Regions from separate parts of the Psychrilyobacter atlanticus DSM 19335 genome, predicted to be linked through region 1. Evidence: riboswitches for the same ligand, from Rfam matches in the RefSeq annotation. Region 1 holds a riboswitch; the other holds the start of a gene.
The links. Region 1 has a riboswitch for glycine ahead of K337_RS0112595 (alanine/glycine:cation symporter family protein). Riboswitches for the same ligand answer to the same signal wherever they lie in the genome.
Positions count from the first base shown of each region.

Region 2: it holds a riboswitch for glycine, as region 1 does, so the genes downstream of both, K337_RS0107370 (threonine aldolase family protein) here and K337_RS0112595 (alanine/glycine:cation symporter family protein) in region 1, are expected to answer to the same signal.

Region 1 is NZ_KE384548.1:191,696-202,771, forward strand. Features, by position in the region: gene purC (phosphoribosylaminoimidazolesuccinocarboxamide synthase) at 1-199, shown strand, start outside; gene purF (amidophosphoribosyltransferase) at 199-1,590, shown strand; gene purM (phosphoribosylformylglycinamidine cyclo-ligase) at 1,924-2,925, shown strand; gene purN (phosphoribosylglycinamide formyltransferase) at 2,913-3,488, shown strand; gene purH (bifunctional phosphoribosylaminoimidazolecarboxamide formyltransferase/IMP cyclohydrolase) at 3,522-5,015, shown strand; gene purD (phosphoribosylamine--glycine ligase) at 5,272-6,528, shown strand; gene K337_RS0112585 (hypothetical protein) at 6,753-6,992, shown strand; gene K337_RS0112590 (class I SAM-dependent DNA methyltransferase) at 7,183-7,767, shown strand; gene K337_RS0112595 (alanine/glycine:cation symporter family protein) at 7,834-9,219, opposite strand; glycine riboswitch at 9,310-9,403, opposite strand; gene K337_RS0112605 (DUF1540 domain-containing protein) at 10,361-10,642, shown strand; gene K337_RS0112610 (hypothetical protein) at 10,725-11,012, shown strand.
Region 2 is NZ_KE384547.1:1,446,795-1,457,870, forward strand. Features, by position in the region: gene K337_RS17925 (MarR family winged helix-turn-helix transcriptional regulator) at 1-242, opposite strand, end outside; gene K337_RS0107355 (DUF6868 family protein) at 517-762, shown strand; gene K337_RS0107360 (hypothetical protein) at 821-1,675, opposite strand; gene K337_RS0107365 (cyclic nucleotide-binding domain-containing protein) at 1,725-2,192, opposite strand; gene K337_RS0107370 (threonine aldolase family protein) at 2,341-3,396, opposite strand; glycine riboswitch at 3,537-3,634, opposite strand; gene K337_RS17930 (cation efflux transmembrane domain-containing protein) at 3,868-4,782, shown strand; gene thrC (threonine synthase) at 4,849-6,297, opposite strand; gene K337_RS0107385 (homoserine kinase) at 6,284-7,222, opposite strand; gene K337_RS0107390 (aspartate kinase) at 7,231-8,388, opposite strand; gene K337_RS17935 (homoserine dehydrogenase) at 8,391-9,326, opposite strand; gene K337_RS0107400 (aspartate-semialdehyde dehydrogenase) at 9,323-10,327, opposite strand; gene K337_RS0107405 (cyclase family protein) at 10,726-11,076, opposite strand, start outside.

The sequences.
Region 1 (11,076 bases):
AGACTTAGTGGATTTTAAAATTGAATTTGGAAAAAATGCTGCTGGAGAGATAGTTTTAGCTGATGAAATTTCACCAGATACCTGCAGATTATGGGATAAGGCTACAGGACAAAAACTAGATAAAGATAGATTCAGAAGAGATTTAGGGAGTATAGAGGAAGCATACATCGAGATATTAAAAAGACTAGGAGCAAAATAATGGTTGTATATAATGAATCAGAGAAGATGGAAGAAGAATGTGGTGTATTTGGAATTTATTCCAAAGAAGATAAAAAAGACATAGCAGGACTTATCTACTATGGGTTGTGTTCATTACAGCACAGAGGACAAGAAAGTGCAGGAATGAGTATATCTAAAGATGAAAAGATAAAAACCTATAAGGGCCAGGGACTGGTTTCAGATGTATTCTCAGAAACAACTTTAAAAGAAACGGTAGGAAATGTAGGGATAGGTCATGTTAGATACTCTACAGCTGGTGGATCATGTGAGGGGAATGCACAGCCACTCCAAAGACATTCTAAATTAGGAGATATAGCTGTGGCTCACAATGGAAACCTTATCAACCCTATGATAATCAAAGAATTATTGGAAGATGCAGGGGTGGCATTCCAAACTACTACCGATTCAGAAGTTATTATAAATATGATGGCTAGAAGGTCTAAAAACGGATTGAAGTCAACATTGGTAGATACCATATCAGCTATAAAGGGATCTTTTGCTCTAGTAATAGCTGTACAAAATAAATTGATTGGAATAAGAGATCCATATGGGATTAGACCACTCTGCATGGGTAAGTTAGAGGATGGAAGTATTGTACTGGCATCTGAATCATGCGCTTTAGACTCTGTAGGAGCAGAATTAATAAGAGACATAAATGCAGGGGAGATAGTAATAATAGATGAAAATGGTGTAGAAGCGATCAACTATAACGAACAATCTCACAAAGCACCTTGCTCATTTGAACATATTTATTTCGCTAGACCAGATTCTGTGATAGATGGATTGGATGTATATAAAAGCAGATATGAAACAGGGGTAAAACTATGGGAACAGGGGAAGATCGAAGCAGATATTGTTATAGGTGTCCCGGATTCCGGGCTGCCGGCAGCTCAAGGATATGCAATAGCTTCAGGGATACCATTTGTGACTGGGTTAGTAAAAAATAAATATATAGGTAGGACATTTATAAAACCATCTCAGGAACTTCGTGAAAGAGCTGTAAGGGTAAAATTGAATCCAATTAGATCTATGATAGAGGGGAAAAGAGTTGTAGTAATAGATGATTCATTGGTTCGTGGGACCACAAGTAAAAAATTAATAGAGATGTTGAGGGGTGCAGGAGCTACAGAGGTTCACTTTAGATCTGCCAGCCCAGCAGTGATGCACCCATGTTATTTTGGTGTAGATATAGCATATAGGAAGGAACTTTTAGCTGCAGAGATGTCTGTAGATGAGATATGTGAATATATCGGTGCAGATAGTCTGGATTTTTTAAAGTTAGATAATTTAACTAATACTTTGGGAAGTAAAAGTTTCTGTATGGGATGTTTTAACGGAATATATCCCATGTCTACAGTAGCGAATATGTAGTTTGTTGTTACTTTTTTCTTGAAATAAAAGTAACCAAAAATTCAAGATTCTATAAAAATCACTATTACATAGTGAATGAAATTATAAAAAATCAGACCGCAAGGGTCTTCACCATAACTCTATAAAATTTATTTTATAAATTTAAGAGTTGTGAGAGAGTCGATTACCTCAGAAAAAATATAAATAATTAAAAAAATTATATTTTTAAAATCGTCCGTTTTATAAATTTTATCTTCATATTACATTACATAATTTTTATAATATCATCAAAAATAAAAGAACATAGATCAGAGATTAAATCTGTGTAATCTGTGTCAAAAAGGGAGTGTAGAGATGTCAACAATTTCATATAAAGATGCAGGGGTAAATAAGGAAGAGGGATACAAGTCAGTAGGACTAATGAAGGATTTAGTAAAGAAAACACATAATAAAAGTGTACTTACCGGCTTAGGCAGCTTTGGTGCAATGTATCAATTGGGACAAATGAAAGACCCAATATTAGTATCTGGAACAGATGGTGTAGGAACTAAATTGGAGATAGCATTCAAAACTAAAACCTATGACACTGTAGGAATTGATTGTGTGGCTATGTGTGTAAACGATGTATTGTGTCATGGAGCTAAACCACTATTTTTCTTAGATTATATGGCTTGTGGAAAGTTAGATGCAGATGTCGCGGCGACACTTGTAAGCGGAATAACAGAAGGTTGTTTACAGTCTGATGCGGCATTGGTTGGTGGAGAGACAGCAGAGATGCCTGGATTTTATAAAGATGGAGATTATGATATAGCCGGATTTACAGTGGGAGTAGTTGAAAAAGAAGATCTTATAGATGGATCGAAGATAGAAGAGGGAGATACAATCATAGCATTGCCTTCATCAGGGGTGCACAGTAATGGATTTTCACTGGTAAGAAAATTAGTAACTGACTATGATACTAAATATGAGGATAAAACAATAGGAGAGGAACTGCTTACTCCTACAAGAATATATGTAAAACCTATCTTAGAACTTATTAAAAAGCATAGGATAAACGGTCTGGCTCACATGACTGGTGGGGGAATAATTGAAAATTTACCTAGAGTAATACCAGCAGGATTAGAAGCTATCGTTGATAAATCAGCAATAAAGATACTTCCTATCTTTAAATATCTAATGTCACTGGGAGTAGATGAATCTGAGATGTGGGGAACATTTAACATGGGAGTAGGATTTGTAATAATAGCTAATTCTAGTGAAAGAGATGGAATAATCAAAACTTTGGAGGAGCTTGGAGAGGCTCCATATGAGATAGGAACTATATCTAAGGGAGATAATGGAATATGTTTAAGATAGCAGTTTTAATATCAGGTGGTGGAAGTAATTTACAATCCATAATTGATACTGTCTCTACATCAAAAGTAGAATATGAGATATCATGCGTTATAGCAGATAGGGAATGTTATGGTATTGAAAGGGCAAAACAAAATAATATAGTGACAAAAATATTTGATAGAAAGGTATTAAAAAAAGATATTTCTAAAAAGATAGATGGATATTTAGGAGATCACGTAGATCTAGTGGTTTTAGCAGGATTTTTATCGATCCTGGATGAAGAATTTATAAATAATAGGAAGGGGAGGATAATAAATATCCATCCTTCCCTCCTGCCTAAATTTGGTGGGCCTGGAATGTTTGGGATGAGAATTCACCGGGCAGTAATAGATGCTAAAGAATCTGAATCCGGCTGTACAGTTCACTATGTAGATGCAGGTATAGATACAGGAGAGATAATAGAGCAAATAAATGTAAAAGTTGACCCAAAAGATACCGCAGAGATTTTACAAAAGAAAGTATTGGTGGAAGAGCATAAATTGTTGCCAAAGGCTATTGAGCAGGTACTATATAATTTAAAATAAAAAGTTGTAAAAAGCACATAGGAGGATATACAAGTGAAAAGAGCATTGATATCAGTTTTTGATAAAACAGGAATAGTGGAATTTGCAAATTTTTTAATATCGCAAGGGGTGGAGATAATCTCTACAGGTGGAACCTACAGACATTTAAAGGAAAATAATATAGCTGTATTAGATGTAGCAGAAGTAACACAGGCAGAAGAGATGTTAAATGGAAGGGTAAAAACTCTGCACCCAATCATCCATGGGGGTATCTTGGCTGTTAGAGATAATGAGGAGCACATGAAAACTTTAGAGGAGAGAGAAATTACTACAATAGATATGGTAATAGTTAATTTATATCCATTCTTTAAAGAGGTACAAAATGATATTTCATTTGAAGCGAAGGTAGAATTCATAGATATCGGCGGGCCTACAATGCTCAGATCTGCTGCTAAGTCATTTAAAGATGTAGTGGTAATTTCTAATACTTCTGATTACAATGTAGTAAAGGAAGAGATGAAAGCAGGAGAGGTCACTTTCGAAACTAAGAAGAGGCTGGCAGGAAAAGTATTTAATCTGACATCAGCCTATGATGCAGCTATATCTAACTTCTTATTAGAAGGAGAGATGCCGGAATATTTGAGTACATCTTATGTTAAGAAGATGGATTTAAGATATGGTGAAAACCCACATCAAAATTCTGCTTACTATGTATCTACAACTGAAAATGGAGCTATGAAAGATTTTGAACAATTAAATGGAAAGGAGTTATCTTTTAATAATATAAGAGATATGGATGTGGCATGGAAAGTAGCCAATGAATTTGAAGTACCTGCATGCTGTGGTCTGAAACATTCAACACCTTGCGGGGTTGGAATTGCAGAAAATATCTATGATTCATATATGAAGGCATATGACTGTGATCCTATTTCTATATTTGGAGGGATAGTAGCTTTTAACAAGAAGGTAGATGGTAAAACAGCTGAGGAGTTAAAGAAAATATTCTTGGAAATAGTAATTGCTCCTGACTTTACAGAGGAAGCGTTAACAATATTAAAGGCAAAGAAAAACTTAAGAATAATAAAGGCATATCAAAAACCATGTGATAAGATAGAGTATGTAAAGGTAGATGGTGGTATCTTAGTACAGGACAGGGATACTGCATTCTCTGATGATTTTAAAGTAGTAACTGAAAAATCTCCTACAGAATCAGAGATGACAGACTTAGTGTTTGGAATGAAGGTAGTAAAACATGTGAAGTCCAATGCCATAGTAGTAGTAAAAGATGGGATGGCTAAGGGGATAGGAACTGGAGAAACCAATAGAATATGGGCTACAAAACAAGCTATTGAAAGAGCCGGAGATGGTGCAATCTTAGCATCAGATGCATTTTTCCCATTCAGAGATGTAGTGGATGCCTGTGCAGCAGCAAAAATTGGCGGGATAGCCCAGCCTGGTGGATCAATAAGAGATCAAGAATCTATAGATGCATGTAACGAACATGGGATATCTATGGTACTTACAGGGATAAGACATTTTAAACATTAAAAAATAAGTGATAAATAGCTGAACTTTTTTGACACAGAGTTCCACAGAATTAAAAGAGAGGTACACAGAGTTTTTATTTTTTCTCTGTGTCACTCTTTCTCTTCTCGGAGTATCTCTGTGTTCAGGTTTTTATATATGAATTTAGTGTTTATAGAGTTTTAATTAGAATGGAATATTAAGTACGTAATTAGAAACTAATAATCAAAAATAATGACATATATATAAATAAAAAAATATAAAGAAAAGGGAGTAAATTATGAAAATTTTAATTATAGGTAGTGGCGGTCGTGAACATGCTATTGCATGGAAATTTGCTCAAAACAATAAGGTAGAAAAAATATATGTAGCCCCAGGAAATGCCGGGACGGAACTAATGGAAAGATGTGAAAACATAGATCTATCCAATATCGAAGAGATGGTAGAGTTTGCATCAAAGAATAAAGTAGAACTCACCATGGTAGGATCTGAGGAGCTATTAGTAGAAGGAATAGTAGATAAATTTGAAGAAAAAGGATTGATTGTATTTGGTCCAGATAAAAAATCTGCAATCTTAGAGGGAAGCAAAGCCTACTCTAAAGATTTTATGAAAAAATATGGTGTAAAAACAGCTGCCTATGAGATCTTTACCGATTATGATAGTGCTATAAAGTATCTGGATGAGATAGAATACCCGACTGTGGTAAAAGCCAGTGGTTTAGCTGCAGGAAAGGGTGTAATCATAGCTCAAAATAAAGGTGAGGCAGTGGAAGCAGTAAGAGATATGATGTTAGATCATAAATTTAGTGAAGCTGGATCTGAGATAGTTATAGAGGAATTCCTTGTAGGAGTAGAAGCTTCTATCCTGTCTATCACCGATGGTAATACCATAGTACCGTTTATATCCGCTAAGGATCATAAAAAGATCGGTGAAGGAGAAACAGGTTTAAATACAGGAGGGATGGGGGTAATAGCTCCTAATCCATATGTGACATCTGAAATAATGAATGGTTTTATCGATGATATTATGACTCCTACTTTGGAAGGATTAAAGGCAGAGAAGATGAAGTTTAACGGTGTTATATTCTTTGGATTGATGATAACGGAAAAAGGAGTCTACTCATTAGAATATAATATGAGATTGGGAGATCCTGAAACTCAAGCTGTGTTGCCACTTATGGAAAATGATTTCTTAGAAATTTTAGAGATGTGTATAGAGGGGAATTTGGATAAAGTTGAGATGAATTGGAAAGATGCTTCAGCCTGTTGTGTTGTAGGAGTATCTGGGGGATACCCTGAAAGTTATAACAAGGGATATGAGATAGAAGGTATTTCAAATGTAGATGATCTGGTATTTATTGCAGGAGCTAAATTGGAGGAAGACAAACTCTTGACCAATGGTGGACGTGTAATAAATATAGTCAGTTTAGGAGAAAATTTAAAAATCGCTTGTAAAAACACATACAGTTCCATAGATAAGGTAAACTTTGAAGGGATCTATTGTAGGAGAGACATTGGAAAGATAGATGAACTATAGCTCTTATTTGAGAGAGTAAAGAAAGTGAGATAATAATTGATGTAGACAAAAGATGATTTCTGTATTTTACAGGGGTCATCTTTTTATATCTTGATATAGTTTATAAGAGATCTAATGGTAGATGAAAAATATTGATTTATGAGTTTAGAAGGTATATAATTTATAACTTAAATGAAGTATACTTATAAGAGACTGGGTTATTCTATATATTCAGGAGGGCACCAATGAGCAAAAGTCTAGATAAATTCCACGATGAATTAAATAAACTTGAAGAATTGTTATTGCCGCTATACTCAGATCATGCAGAATTATTTGAATATATGGATTCTATTAATAGTTCTAGAGATGTCCATGAAAAAATGAGATCCATTAATAAGGTTCAGAAATATTGTGAGTCACAGTCAAATCTAATAGACCGTGATATTCTCAATCGAGTAGATCATCTAAAAGATCTTTTAAGATAATTTAACGTTTTTATTGTAAAGAATAACTCAGCAGCTTATATTAAAGTTCATATTATTTACACTAGATATTATAATTTTTAAAATTATGATATTTTGATAAAAGAATAAAAAAAATTAAATGGGAAAGTTTTTGAAATGTAGAGGGCCTGAGTTAAGAGGTCTTAATTAAATTTATAATTTGAGGAGATATATGGAAATTCAGAATAATAAAGAATATTTTAATAGCAATGTAGATAAATGGATTGATTATCTAACCGATGATAGAATCTTTGCGATAAAAGAAAGTTTAAAATTAATGAATGTTGATAAGGAAAAGAGTATTTTAGAAATTGGTGCAGGTACGGGGACTTTTTATTCTTTTTTAGATTTTAATAAATCGGAAAACTACCTGGGAGTAGATATCTCAGAACAAATGTTAGGAGAGTTTAAAAAAAGGTTTTCTGAAGCTGAGACCTGCTGTATGAACTTTGAAAAAAAGGTTAATTTAGATAGAAAGTTTGATATTATTGTATTATTTGACAGCATTCCTCATTTTGAAAGATTAGATCTTCTATTTGAAAATGCCGCGGGACTCCTAAACAAGGGAGGAGTTTTTTATATAATACATTCTAAAACAAGAAATCAATTGAAGGAACACCATAAAAAAATAAATTACAGTCTAAATAGAGATGCAATCCCTAACGACATGACCTTGAAAAAAGAGTGTTTAAAATTAAATTTTGAAGATATCGTAATAAAAGATGAAAAATTCTTCTTTTTTAGCTGTCAAAAATAAGTTAATATAATTGAAAAGGCTTCCAAAATTTGGAAGCCTTACTTTTGATATTCCACTTGTTTTTCACTAAACCGTTTTTGTCTTTTTTTCTTTTACCTTTAATTCCTCAAAATAATCTTTCGTTTCTTTTATAATTACTCCACTAAGAGCGATTAAACCAATTAAGTTTGGTATAGCCATAAGTCCATTAACTATATCAGCTACAACCCAAATGAGTTCTAATCTGATAAATGGTCCTATAGCAATCAAGAAAATAAAGATTGCTTTAAAATATTTTATTCCTTTTACACCACAAAGATATACAGTACATCTTTCACCATAGTAATTCCAACCAAGGATTGTAGTGAAGGCAAAGAAAATAATACCAATGTTGACAATAAGACCACCAATACCTCCAAATGTAAGAAGGTTATTAAACGCGGCGTTGGTAACTTCTGCTCCAGCAAGATTTGCATGATTCCAAAATCCAGAAGAAATAAGTACAAGACCTGTCATAGTACAAACTACAATAGTATCAAAGAACGTCCCAGTCATAGAGATTAGTCCTTGTCTTACACAAGAATTTGTTCTTGCAGCAGCAGATGCAATAGGAGCTGATCCTAAACCAGATTCGTTAGAGAAAACTCCCCTAGCTACTCCTGCTTTTAATGCTAGAGCTACTCCTGCACCTGCAAATCCTCCTACAGCAGCATGGCCATTAAATGCGCTACTGATAACTAAATTAAATGCAGCTGCAGTAGCACTTCTATCCATAAGAAGTATTATTGTCGCTCCAAAGACATAAAATAGAGCCATAAATGGAACTACAATCTCTGAAACTCGAGAGATACTTTTGATCCCTCCTACAGTTACAGCAGCTACACTAAGTGTTAACAGTACTGCAACTATTATTCTTGGAACTCCAAATCCCCCACTTACTCCTGTAACGATGGCGTTTACTTGAGCAAAAGTTCCGATCCCGAAGAATGCAACTCCTATTCCAAATACAGCAAAAGATTTTGCTAATATCTTACCAAGCTTTTTATTTTTAAGCCCCCCTTCTAAATAATACATGGGCCCTCCAGCTTGTTGTCCATTCTCATCTTTTGTTCTGTATTTGATGGCTAAAAGTCCCTCTGAATATTTCGTTGCCATTCCAAAGAATGCCGCCATCCACATCCAGAATAATGCTCCTGGTCCTCCTAATCTAATTGCAGTTGCTACTCCTACAATATTTCCAGTACCAATAGTTGCTGCTAGTGCCGTACAAAGTGCAGCAAAACTACTTACGTCTCCCTCACCAGAATCATCGCTATCTTTTACAAAAAGATATTTCAGTGCCAGGGGAAGTTTGAAAATTTGTAGTAATCCCAGTCGAACCGTTAGATAAACACCTGTTCCTACCAATAGTATTAGTAGCGGTGGTCCCCATACAAAGTTATTTATTGCTTGAAAAAAATTAAGTGTATCCATTTTTAGTGCCTCCCTTTTATTTGTAGGGAATTTAATTATATGTACAGAAAAAAACTATATATAAAAATACGTAGTTTCACTGGTATATAATTAAACTCCTCTGTCCCTTTTACCTGAGAGTTTCGCCCGTTAAGGGTTTGCTCCTTCGGTGTCCATTATTTTGGATCTCTCCAGAGGTTCGTCCAGTATAGGTCCCACTTTTATTAAATAAAAGCACCTGAAAGTTTTACTTCTTCGGCGATAATTACTTATCTTCTCCCTATACCTTCAACCGATTTTTAACTTATATATTATACATAATAAAAAATTCTGAAAAAGCAATTTTTTAAGATGAAAATCATATCCATTAAAAGACATCATATGTGGAATATCCCTATGATATTAGCATATATTTTTTTAGAATACAATAGGCAAGTGAAAAAAATCGCGATTAATTTTTTAATTAATAATTAATTTTTTTTAATTAGTAATTAATTACAATGTAATGAAAGTTGAGAAATAGATATAGGAGGATAAATTTCCTTCTTTTTATATTATGAATTATAGAATTAGACTTGGATTATAAAACAATATATAATATTGTTTTATCTAAAAAATAGTTTGATGCGAATAGGTATATAAGAAAAAAAGCAAGATATTATCTTGCTTCTGTTTCATTTGTTTCTGTTTTTTCAACTTCTATTTCTTTTATTTTGATCTTTCTTTTAACATTGGATTTTATTAGTGCTTTACCCATTTTTTACCTTTATTTTTATTCTTACCTTTTATTTTAACAGCTTTTGTTTTTCCTTTCTTCATCTTTACCTCCTAAATTAATAAAAATAAAAACTTCTAGTCTGTAAGTCTTTATAATATATCTTACATTATATCATATATTGTGAGAATAAAACGATGTATTCCGAAGAATCTTATCTATAAAGATGTCATTTGATATTATAGTATTTTTATGATTATTCTCTGGTATAGGTGGTTTAAAGATGAAAACAATGATCAATAAATTGTTTCAATCCTTATGAGCTCTATTATTGCGATGCTATTTGCAAGGGGATTATAAAAAACGCTAAAAGATATTCATTTGATTAAAGGAAGTTAAGAGGAAGGTAGTATATAAAATAAGGGAGAGAGTCGTGGAGGATAAAATATGGATATTGCAAAGATATTTGACTGTAATGCTGAAAGCTGTGTATATAATAAAAATAAACAATGCCATACTCCTGCTATAAATATAGGAGATGATATACCATGTTGCGATACATTTATGGCCGGCTCTAAGAAAGCCGGATTTAATGATGTTTCCGGTGGGGTAGGTTCGTGTAAGGTAGATTCATGTTCTTTTAATAATTCTTTGGAATGTAGTGCATCTGGTATTCATATGTCAGTTGTAGGAAATGAGGTAGACTGCCAAACTTATCGAAAAAAATAATGAACTTCCTCTCCCTTAGCTGCCCCTGAGGCGGCTTTTTTTATAAAGACTTAAAAGATATATCAAAATATAACAGAGGAGGATGATAGATTTGAAACTAATCGATGAAATTAGAGAAATATTGGAAGGTGCCGGCTATGAGTTTTTAGATTCAGGATCGGAAAAAGCGTTGGAACACCCCAAGGAGATCCGGATTCGTTTTGCCAGTAATGAAGCAGTTGAGATAGAGCCTCATATATTTGAAGCAAACGATATAAAAAAATACCTGAAAGAGTTTAAGATTGTAGAGCATGATCCAGATATAATCGATATCAAGACTGGAAAACCCCACAAATCGTATTATTCGATAATTATAGAAAAAAGTAGTTAAAGAGATCAAAAAGATAAGGAATTTTCAACTTGTATCTTTTATTTAAATGTAGTAGCATTAAACT
Region 2 (11,076 bases), on a different contig from region 1:
TTTTCAACAAGTCCCTGCTCAGAGTATTTATGTAAAATATCACAGAGTGTTGATTTAGATTTCCTCCAACGATGTGCTATCTCTTTAAACTCTAAACTATTATTAGTAAAAAGTACCATAAATAAACCCACATGTTTCCCTTCGATGGGTATCTCTCTTTTTTTTAATTCCACTTTCAGATAGTCAGCATAACTGTTACTTATATGATATATCATTCCTATTATAGAACTCGCTAAAACCATATTATTACCTCCGTTTTATCTATTTGTAATATCGTATACGATTCCGAATGAATTGTCAAATCTTTCTAAAGCCAGAAAATACTAATGCTATACCTTTATTTCAAAGATATACTAAAATCGATAAACTGTTTTTTACTGGATTTTTATTAAAAAGTTCTAAAAAATTTAAATTTTAAATAATAGTTCATAGTTGATTTATTTGACAAGATTGATTTTATAGTGAAATATATATTATAAACATATTTTAAAATCAAAGTAGTAGAGGAGGATATATATGAATAATATAGAAACAATAAGAGAATTTCTTGGCTGGTGCTCTATAATCAATATTGGATTAGGTTTATTTTCAGTAATCTTTATTACCTCACTCCGGGGCCCAATTTTACATATTCATTCCAAAATATTTAATTTAGATGAGAGGGATTTATCCAAGGCATATTTTCAATTTTTAGGTCAATACAAAACTGCCACAATAATATTTAATATCGTACCATACCTCGCACTGAAAATAATGTATTAGTTTTTTTAAATACTAAAAAGAGAGATCGATTAAATCGATCTCTCTTTCAGCGCTACTCCTACATATAATACTCAAACTCTCTCTCCTCAATTACTTTAGGTTTTTCACCTTCAATACTAATTTTTTCAATCCAGTTACCATTTTCATCATATTTATATTTGTATATTGTTTTTGACATATTTAAATAATTCTCAAATTTAATCATTGTAGTCACTTCATCTTTTTCTTTATTTTCATATTTTAAATTTTTGATAATAACATTCCCCTCTGTTATTACCTTTATCTCCACCGTTCTTCCTTTCCCATCATATTTAATATATGTTTTTTCCTCCATTTCATCGCCGGATTCATAATATATAGATTCTAGCACCCTTCCCTTTCTATCATATTCAAATTTAAATTTAGAGATCAAACTACCCATTGAATCATAACTATTTGTTTCAATGGCATTTCCTTTATCATCCCTCGTATATATTATTTTATCCACGAATTCCCCTTTAGAATTAAAATCATTGGTCTCAACCAGATTTCCTTTACCATCTATTTTGTATATTGTTTTACCTATAAATTTATCTTTAGAATTGAAGTTCCTTACCTCGATTAACTTTCCATTATCGTTATACCTGTACAACCTTTTCATTTGTATCTGGTCGTAGGAGTCATATTCTCCATCCTCTATTTTAATTCCTTCCTCATTAAAACAGTAGTACCTATTATCTTCTCTAGAACTACTCCTGGCGCCTTTTTTTATCTCTCCAAATTTTAACTCTGCATCATAGGTGGAATATTTAACTGATTTAACCTTCCCCACAAGACCTAAAATTTTAACATGAGTTTCCTTATCCTTTCCTCTACCTCCACAGGCAGATAATAAAATGATTAAAGTCAATGCAGTAACTATTTTTATTTTCATATCAAAACCATCCTTTTTGGTTTTTATCCTGTACAAAGCAATTAAAACCTTATATACCTTGTTTAGATTTTTGTTTTTTCACATACTCTTTTAAAAACTTTAAATCTCTAGCTAGATCTCTGGCCACATTTAGTATTATCTTTACAAAAAGTTTCGGGTCTTTTTCACTCATCTCTATAAAAAAACTTTTGGCAATTACACCCAGTTTAATATCTGTTTTTGCCATTGCAGATACCAGTTGTTTTTGAATACCTATGGTAGCCGATGTTCCAAATAAAAGACCTATCTCTCCATGGGCTATTTTTTCATCTAAGATAAAAAAATCCATCTCCCCCTCTAAAAGAATATAAATATTTTCTGGAGAATCTCCCTCTTTATAAACGTAGCTCCCAGCCTCTACTTTTTCCTCATGAATATACTCCATTATATTATGGATCTCCTCATGTGACGTTCCTCCAAAAAATGAAAGTTGAGGAACAATCTTAAAAATTTCTTTCTCTAATTCATTTTTTTTCATGGTATTTATCTCCTCTCATCCGTTTTTTTTATTCTTTTTGCCTTTTGTTAAATATCTCCTTATATCTTATTATGTTTATACCAAAACTCCTGCAAAATCCTCTTTTGTAAAATATAACAGGTAAATTTTTAAACTCTTCCTGGAATTGTTATGCGGCTTTTTTTATTTTTCCCAGGGCACACCTTATCTGTTCTGCAAAATCCATTACATCTTCCTTCGTTATATCAAAGGATGTTACCCATCTGACCTCTGAACAAACTGAATCCCAGACATAAAAAAAATATTTTTCCTGCAAAATCAGGATTATTTCTTTTGGAAGGATGGCATATACAGTATTGGCTTCCACTTTATTTGTCAGCTCAACTCCAAGGATATCAGATACACTCTCAGCCAAGAGTTTTGCCATGTTATTGGACTGTCTTGCATTTTTTAATCCCAATCCATCTTCTAAAAGTGCTGTAAACTGTGCACTTATATAACGCATCTTAGAGTTTAACTGTGTACATTGTTTTTTTCTATAAGTAAAGTTTTCAGCCAATTCTGTATTAAAAAATATCACAGCTTCTCCAAACATCATTCCATTTTTTGTACCACCAAATGAAAGTACATCCACTCCAAGATCCATGGTCATCTCCTTAAATCCAGACTCCAGACTCACCGCCGCATTAAATATCCTTGCTCCATCCATATGGAGAAGCATTCCATTTTTATGGGCAAAATCTGCTATTTCTTCTATCTCTTTCAGGGTATAGACACTTCCTACCTCTGTGGGCTGGGTTATAGAGATCACTCTTGGCTGAGAATGATGTATACTCCCTTTGGGAATTTCCAGATAATCCCTTACCCTTTCCACTTTCAATTTACCTCCTACATCGGAAGCTTTTATACCTATCATGGGACATCCTGTAAATTTTGTAGGAGCTCCTACTTCATATGTATTTATATGTGCCTGCTCCGGACATATTACAGACTGAAATGATTCAGTCATAGCATCCAAAGCCACCGTGTTGGCTCCGGTACCGTTATATAAAAAATCAACATAGATCTCCTGACCAAATATCTGCTTAAATTTTTCTATGGCTTTTTGTGTATGTCTGTCTTCCCCATATGCTTTTGCATGACCTACGTTGCACTCTATAATAGCCTCCATTATTTTTGGATGAACACCACTGTAATTGTCACTTGCAAAACTTTTTTTCTCCATTTCTTTCCTCCTGTGATTCATAAAAAATTTTTGAGCAAAAATAAAAGAGGTTATGACTGCAGTCTGCAGCATAACCTCTGAAGTGGAAATAATCCATAAGAATTTTTTAGAAGGCAAATAAAACATATGCACGCATATGTTTTCCTTCCTCTGTCCTTTTTACCTGAGAGTTTTGTCCAGTCCGTAGACCAGTTTTGCTCCTTCGGTGCCCAATTTGGGTCTCTCCAGAGGCTCGTCCAGTAAGGGTCCATATCTGCTTTGCAGAAACCTGAAAGTTTTACTTCTTCGGTGGCTTATATTCTAAGCTCTCTCCCCATACCTTCGTCCGATTTTATTTTTAATTAGGATTATAACAATATTTTTTAATTATGTCAATTTTCTCCCAAATTTAACTTTAAACAAAAAATTATAACCACTTTATTGACACTGTAATAACTATATGGTTTACTCTATACCAAAGGGGTGATAATTATGAATGTTTTAGAAATAGAAAAAAAATCCCTCAAACAGGGAAGAAGATTAAATATTATTATGGGTATAATGGGAGTTACCTTTGCTATCCTGTCACAATCAAGTGCCCTTATGGTAGACGGTTTATATTCCATGGTGAATTTTGTTTCCTCTATGATAGCGGCAGGTGTTTCGGCAAAAGTTGCCATGGAGGCCGATGAAGAGATGCCCTTTGGATATGACTTTTATGAAGCTCTTTATATAACTTTTAGAGCTCTTGTACTTTTGGGTATCATGTTATTTTCATTTTTAGGCGCTGTATCTAAGATCATCACCTACATAACAGGAGGTCCTATAGCGGAAATAAAACCTGGATTTATACTGATTTACACCGTAATAAATGTAATTCTCTGTTTCACTTTAGCAGGAATTCATAAGAAAAATTACGGAAAAACCGGGAATAAAAGTGAGATATTAAAAGCGGAACAATCTGCGGCGGTAGTTGATGGTATGATAAGTTTAGGAGCTGGTGGAGCTCTTATGGCGTTAGCTTTTTTAAAGGGAACCGCCTTAGACTTTTTAGTTCCCATTGCTGATTCTATAGTTGTTTTAGTTTTAGTTACCTGGATGATAAAGGAACCACTGGGACTTTTCAAGAGAAGTCTTCAAGAACTTTTAGGAAAATCATTGGGGAAAAAATTAGAAGAAGAGGTCATGGTTCTTTTAAAATTAGCTGTTAATTTTGAAAAATATCATTTTATCGACCTAAAAATCCTGAAAGTAGGACGACATTACCACGCTCTTACACTATTAAAACCTTTGGAAGCTGTCACAGCAGCAGAGATGGATGCAATAAGAACTAAGGTTCAGAAAAATCTTGAGAAGATAGATACAGTCAGGAGTGAAGTTATATTTACAGAAAAAAAATGGTATTAAAAGATAAACATTAATTCCGAACTATAAAAGGGACACTGAGTGTCCCTTTTGTAGTTTCATATATATCTATAAACTTTTCAAAATATACCTAAGTTTATCTTTATCAATAACTTTAGTATGTAATATTTTGAGTGATTTCAATTTTTTTATATTTAACGGGATATCTTCTTTAGATAATTTTTCCAAGGCCTGAATATTTTCAAATTCATTACTTTTTTCTAAATCAAATGCTTTTAAAATACTAGAAGAAAATTTATAGATATTGGCAGTGGAAAGAACCACTATTTTACGTGATTTATTTTTTAAGGCTCCATTCATGGCAACCGAAGTATGGGGATCAATCATATAATTATTTTTATCAAATGTATTATAGATAGTTTCTAAACACTCCTCTTCGCTGCTGTAGTCAGGAACTATTGTCTCCTGGATCTTTTTTAGAGATACTGTATCTAACTCTAACACTCCATTTTCTTCAAATTTATTATATATTTCATTTAAAACTTTACCGTCTTCTAAAGTATGATATAGAAGTCTTTCTAAATTTGAGGAAACTAAAATGTCCATAGAGGGACTCATAGTTTTAAAAAACTCCCTCTGTTTATTATAAACCCCTGTCTTTAAAAAATCGTATAATACATTATTTTTATTGGAGGCACAGATCAATTTTCCCACAGGAAGTCCCATTTGTTTGGCATAATACCCAGCCAATATATCTCCGAAATTTCCAGTAGGAACGGAAAAATCTACCACTTCTCCCAGAGTAATTTCATCATCTCTGAGTAATTGAAGATAGGCCTTAAAATAATAAACTATCTGAGGGAGGAGCCTTCCTAGATTAATTGAGTTAGCTGAAGAAAGTTTAAATTTATCCAAGGATCTATTTAACTCCTCATCTAAAAATATATTTTTAACGGCAGTTTGGCAGTCATCAAAATTTCCATTGACCCCTACTACCTCTACATTTTTACCTGCAGATGTCTGCATCTGAAGTCTCTGTACATCACTCACACCATCAGCTGGATAAAACACAACTACCTTTACACCTTTTAGATCTTTAAACCCTTCCAATGCAGCTTTTCCTGTATCTCCAGATGTAGCGACTAAGATAAGACTGTCTTTTTCGGCATTATTTTTCTTTCTTGCATAAGTAAAAAGACGAGGCATAATTTGAAGAGCCATATCTTTAAATGCCAGAGTCGGTCCATGCCAAAGTTCTAAGACATAGACTCCATCTTTTAGTTTTACTACTGGAGCTTTTTCCGGGTGGGAAAAAGTTTCATCATATACCCCTATACACTCCTTCAACTCTTCCTCACTATAATCCATAAGATACCTTTTTAATATACTTAAAGCTATCTCCTTATAGTCACGCTTCTTCATTTGTTCAATCTCTTCCAAAGAGACCTTTGGAAATTCTTTAGGAACAAACAAACCCCTGTCACTACAAATACCTTTTTCAATGGCCTGGGAAGCCGTAAATTCTTCAGGATTCCCCCGAGTACTAATATATTTCATCCATTTCCTCCTCAAGTAAGATTAAAAGCTCTTTATAAGTCTTTACTTCCATATTTTTTCCCCTATTATCCTCTACATAGGATTTGTTTATCCTTAAAAAAATAAAGGTAAGAGCCATCTTTAAGACCATTTTTTTTAATAGTTTTTTCTCTTCAGGTAATAGTTTTCGCTCATACTCATATGATCCTAAAAATGTTTTTATAAGATTCTTTTCTTTCTCTTTAGGAAATTCTTTAATTTTAATCCAAAAATTTATTACAATAGCTAAATCTATAATAAGCGGAGCATTCATACAGTCATTGAAATCAATCAATGAAAGTTTTTCTCCCATAAATACATTATCAGGAAATATATCATTGTGAACTATTCCTTTTGGAAGTCTTGAAAAATCAACTTTTTCTATTTCTTTATACCTTCCCATGATCAGATCATAGTCATCTTTCAATACAGTTTTCAGGTCTATCTTTGATATTTTCTCATAGAAAAAATCTAAATCTATTTTTCTTTTTCTTTCAATAGATCTGCCCTTAGACAGGTTATGCAGTTTTCCTAGGGTAGATCCAATCTTTTTTAAAACATCGCAATCAATCTCATTTACTTTGTTACCGTGGATAAAATCAAATAGACATCCCATTTTTTCCTGGATAAACATATGATTTTTTCCAGAATTATTTACAAATACCTGGGGACATGAAACATCATTTTCATTTAAGAAGTTTAAAAAATCCAGTTCTTTTAACTCCTCGCCTATATTTCGTCTTCCCTCTAAGAGTCTGAATACATATTTTTTATCCCTATCTTCAATCAAGTAATTTGTATTTAATATCCCCTCAGAAATTTCAATAAAATCAGCTTTTTCTCCTAAGTTATAAAGAGTTCTTATATCTTTTTTATGTTCATTAGTTAAGTTTGTATATACAGCCATAAGATCTCCTATTCAAATAGTTCACGATGAAAAATAGCATTAGCATTCTTTAATTTATTTTGAGATATCACATAGGATACGCTCGTTTGATTCGAAGTAATTGAATCAATATTTATCTCGTTTAAATTTAAAATCTTAGCTAATTTTCTAGGGATATTATTCGATGCAATCCCCAATCCAATTACAGATATCATCCCTAGATCATCATTTAGTTCCAAAGAATAACCACCTTTTTTTAAGACCTTGTAAAACCTCAGAGCATCCTCTTTTTCAGTTAAGATTGAAAATTTAGAATCACTCAACTGCTGAAATAATTTTACATTGATATTATTTTCTTCCAGACGATCTACAAGTTCATCCATATTTTTTAAATTTATTTTTAGATTTGCTAAATTATTTAGATTTGAGATTCCTCTCACAACTGAATTTTCCATAGTTTTCTCCTTTTTAATCCAAGTTCCTTCTTCCCATGTAAAGGCTGAACGCAGATGGATGGGGATCTCATATTTAGAAGCTAATTCCACACTCCTGCAATGTAAAACTTTCGATCCTTTATCCGCCATTTCAATCATTTCATCAAAAGAAATATTTTTAATTTTTTTAGCATCCTTTATAATTCTTGGATCTGAGGTATAGACACCATCTACATCTGTATAGATTTCAACCTTGTGAGCCTTGATCGCAGCTCCAATGGCTACAGCACTGGTGTCACTGCCTCCCCTTCCTAAGGTAGTTATATTTCCTTCATCATCAACCCCTTGGAATCCAGTCACGATAACCACATAATCATCGTCTAATTTTTCAGCGATTTTTTCAGAAGAAATATCTAAAATTTTGGCATTATTATGTTCACCGTTTGTTTTTAGCTGTAACTGTGATGCATTAAATGAAACAGCTTTTTCTCCTAACTCCTCTATTCCCATGGCAAGTAAAGCTGCGGAAATTTGTTCTCCCACCGAAAGTAACATATCCAGCTCTCTTCCCCTTGGATTAGTATTCATTTCCTTAGCTTCATTTATAAGGGAATCAGTCATCCCTCCGGGAGCTGATACAATAATTACCATCTTATTCCCTTCTTGTTTATTTTTTATTATCCATTTGGCTACTTCACGCAGTCTCTCACTGCCTTTCAGGCTTGTCCCACCAAATTTCTGAACGACTATCATATCTATCTTCCTAATTTAATCTTATAGATATCTGAAATTACTGCTGTAGCTGTGGCATCTCCTCCGGCACCTTCACCATAAAAGACCGTTTTCCCTGTATAGTTTCCATCTAATTCTACAGCATTATAAACTCCATTTACACTGTATAATAATTCATCTTTTTTTACAGCTATAGGAGCCACATTTATATTTAATTTTTCCCCATCAAAGTTGGCTTCTCCCAGTAATTTATACCTCAACCCCTGAGATTTAGCTGCTTCAATATCATCTTTAGTCAATCCATCGATTCCAACAATAGAAATTTTAGAAAATTCTTTTAATTCTCCCCAAGCCAAATGAGCTAAAATACTGATCTTATGGGCTGTATCAATTCCTTTTACATCAAATGTCGGATCAGCTTCAGCATACCCTTTGAACTGGGCATCTTCTAAAGCTTTTGAATAAGACAGGCCCTCTTCCATCTTTGTCAAAATATAGTTACATGTACCATTTAGAATCCCACGAATATTTTTAAAATTATTTACAAATAGATTTTCTTTTATCGGTGAGATAACTGGGATACCTCCCCCTACAGAAGCTTCATATTGTAATTTTACCTTATTTTTTTCAGCCAGTGAAAATAATTCCTTTCCATGGAGAGCCAAAAGATGTTTATTTGCAGTAACCAGATTTTTTTTTGAATTCAGAGTACTTTTAGAAATTTCATACGCAGCTCCTACTCCTCCGATTAATTCTACTACTGTATCTATTCTAGAATCATTGAGGACCTCTTTATAATCATCTGTAAAATCATATCCCATAATGTTACTGTTTTGAATATCACAAATTTTTATGACCTCTATATCCCCAATCTCTTTATTTTTCCTATTTTTTTCATCTGATAAGATCTTTACAACATTCATTCCAACTGTTCCAAGACCAATAACTCCTAATTTCATAAATTCCTCCCTCTATTTCCAGCTATTAATAATTCTGCAATTTGAACTGTATTTGTAGCTGCTCCCTTTCTTATGTTATCAGCAACTACCCATAAATTTATCCCATTTTCAACACTCTCATCTCTCCGAACCCTTCCTACGAATACCTCATCTCTTCCCTTTGTATTGATTGCCATGGGATAGATATTTTTCTTTACATCATCTTCTACAACTAATCCTTTTACACCAGCTAGGTCTTTTTTGATCTGTTCTATATCAATATTTTTTTTAAATTCAATATTCATAGATACACTATGGGAATGCAATACAGGTACCCTCACACAAGTAGCCGTCACCCTGACATCTCTGCCCAATATTTTTTTCGTTTCATCTATCATCTTTTGTTCCTCTTTTGTATTACCATTTTCTAAAAATATATCTATATGAGGCAGACAATTGCCAGCTATTGGATGGGGGTAATTCTCAGGAGCCTTTCCCTCTAATCCATCTTCTAAATCTTTAATTCCTGCGAATCCAGAACCAGATACTGCCTGATAAGTGGAATATATAATTCTTTTAATATCATATTTTTCATCTAGAACTTTTAGAGGTACTACAGACTGTATGGTTGAACAGTTGGGGTTTGCTATAATCCCATTATGATTCCATACTTCCTCTGGGTTAACTTCTGGAACAATCAATGGAACCCCTTCAACCATCCTGAAAGCACTACTGTTATCTACCACTACTACACCCTTTGAGGCTGCTATAGGTGAAAACTTTTTTGATATCTCCCCTCCTGCTGAAAAAAGTGCAATATCGATCTCCTTATCGAAAGAATTTTCATCCAACTCCTCGACCACTATATCTTTCCCTCTATATTTTATTATTTTTCCTGCACTTTTAGATGATGCCATTAAGTATAAATTTTTAATGGGAAACTTTCTCTCCTCCAATACCTGTAAAAAAGTTTGTCCCACTAACCCAGTAGCTCCTGCAATTGCGATGTTATATTTTTTCATGGTCACTCCTCCAACTTGTAATAAAAAGCAACGTGACGTTGCATCCAATTAGTCATAATCAAAATTTTCTCAAACTTAAATTTTTTAATAAATTTCATGATTTCTAGATAAATAAAAAAGTCTATTTAGACAAAAATTCTAAATAGACTTATAAAAACCCTATATTAGAAGCATCTCTTGTTGGAATAACTAAAAGAGGTTTGCTTCTGTTTTTCGAAAGCAAACTTAGGTCAGGGTTATTATGGTTGTTATCATATTTTTAATAAACATAGTTTTTCTCCTCTGTTGTGCATTTTTTTAATCTTGTGTCCACCCCTTGTGGATTTAGAATATAATATAAATTTTACCGTAAAATGTCAAATTAATTTTTTTTAATATCTAGATTATACAGCCTTTAATTAAAGTTTCTTTCCAAAGGCTCTCACTGGTGACCCGTCTAAATCTTTTATTTTTAAAGGAGTAATATATAATTCAAAATTTTTATTGATCAATTTTTTTAGATTTTTTAGGTTTTCTATAATTATTAAATTCTTTTTTAACAAGATATGATGGACATCAAAATTTTTACTATCCATAGCATCTATAGATACGGCATCTATGCCTACACCTTTTAAATCAAACCCCACAAGGTATTTAGCAGCTTCTATACTGAGTGATGGAAATCCATTAAAATATTCTTTTCTCCCCCAAAAATCATCCCAACCAGAATAAAATAATACAAAAGAAGCTTTTTTTATTTGAAATTCAAA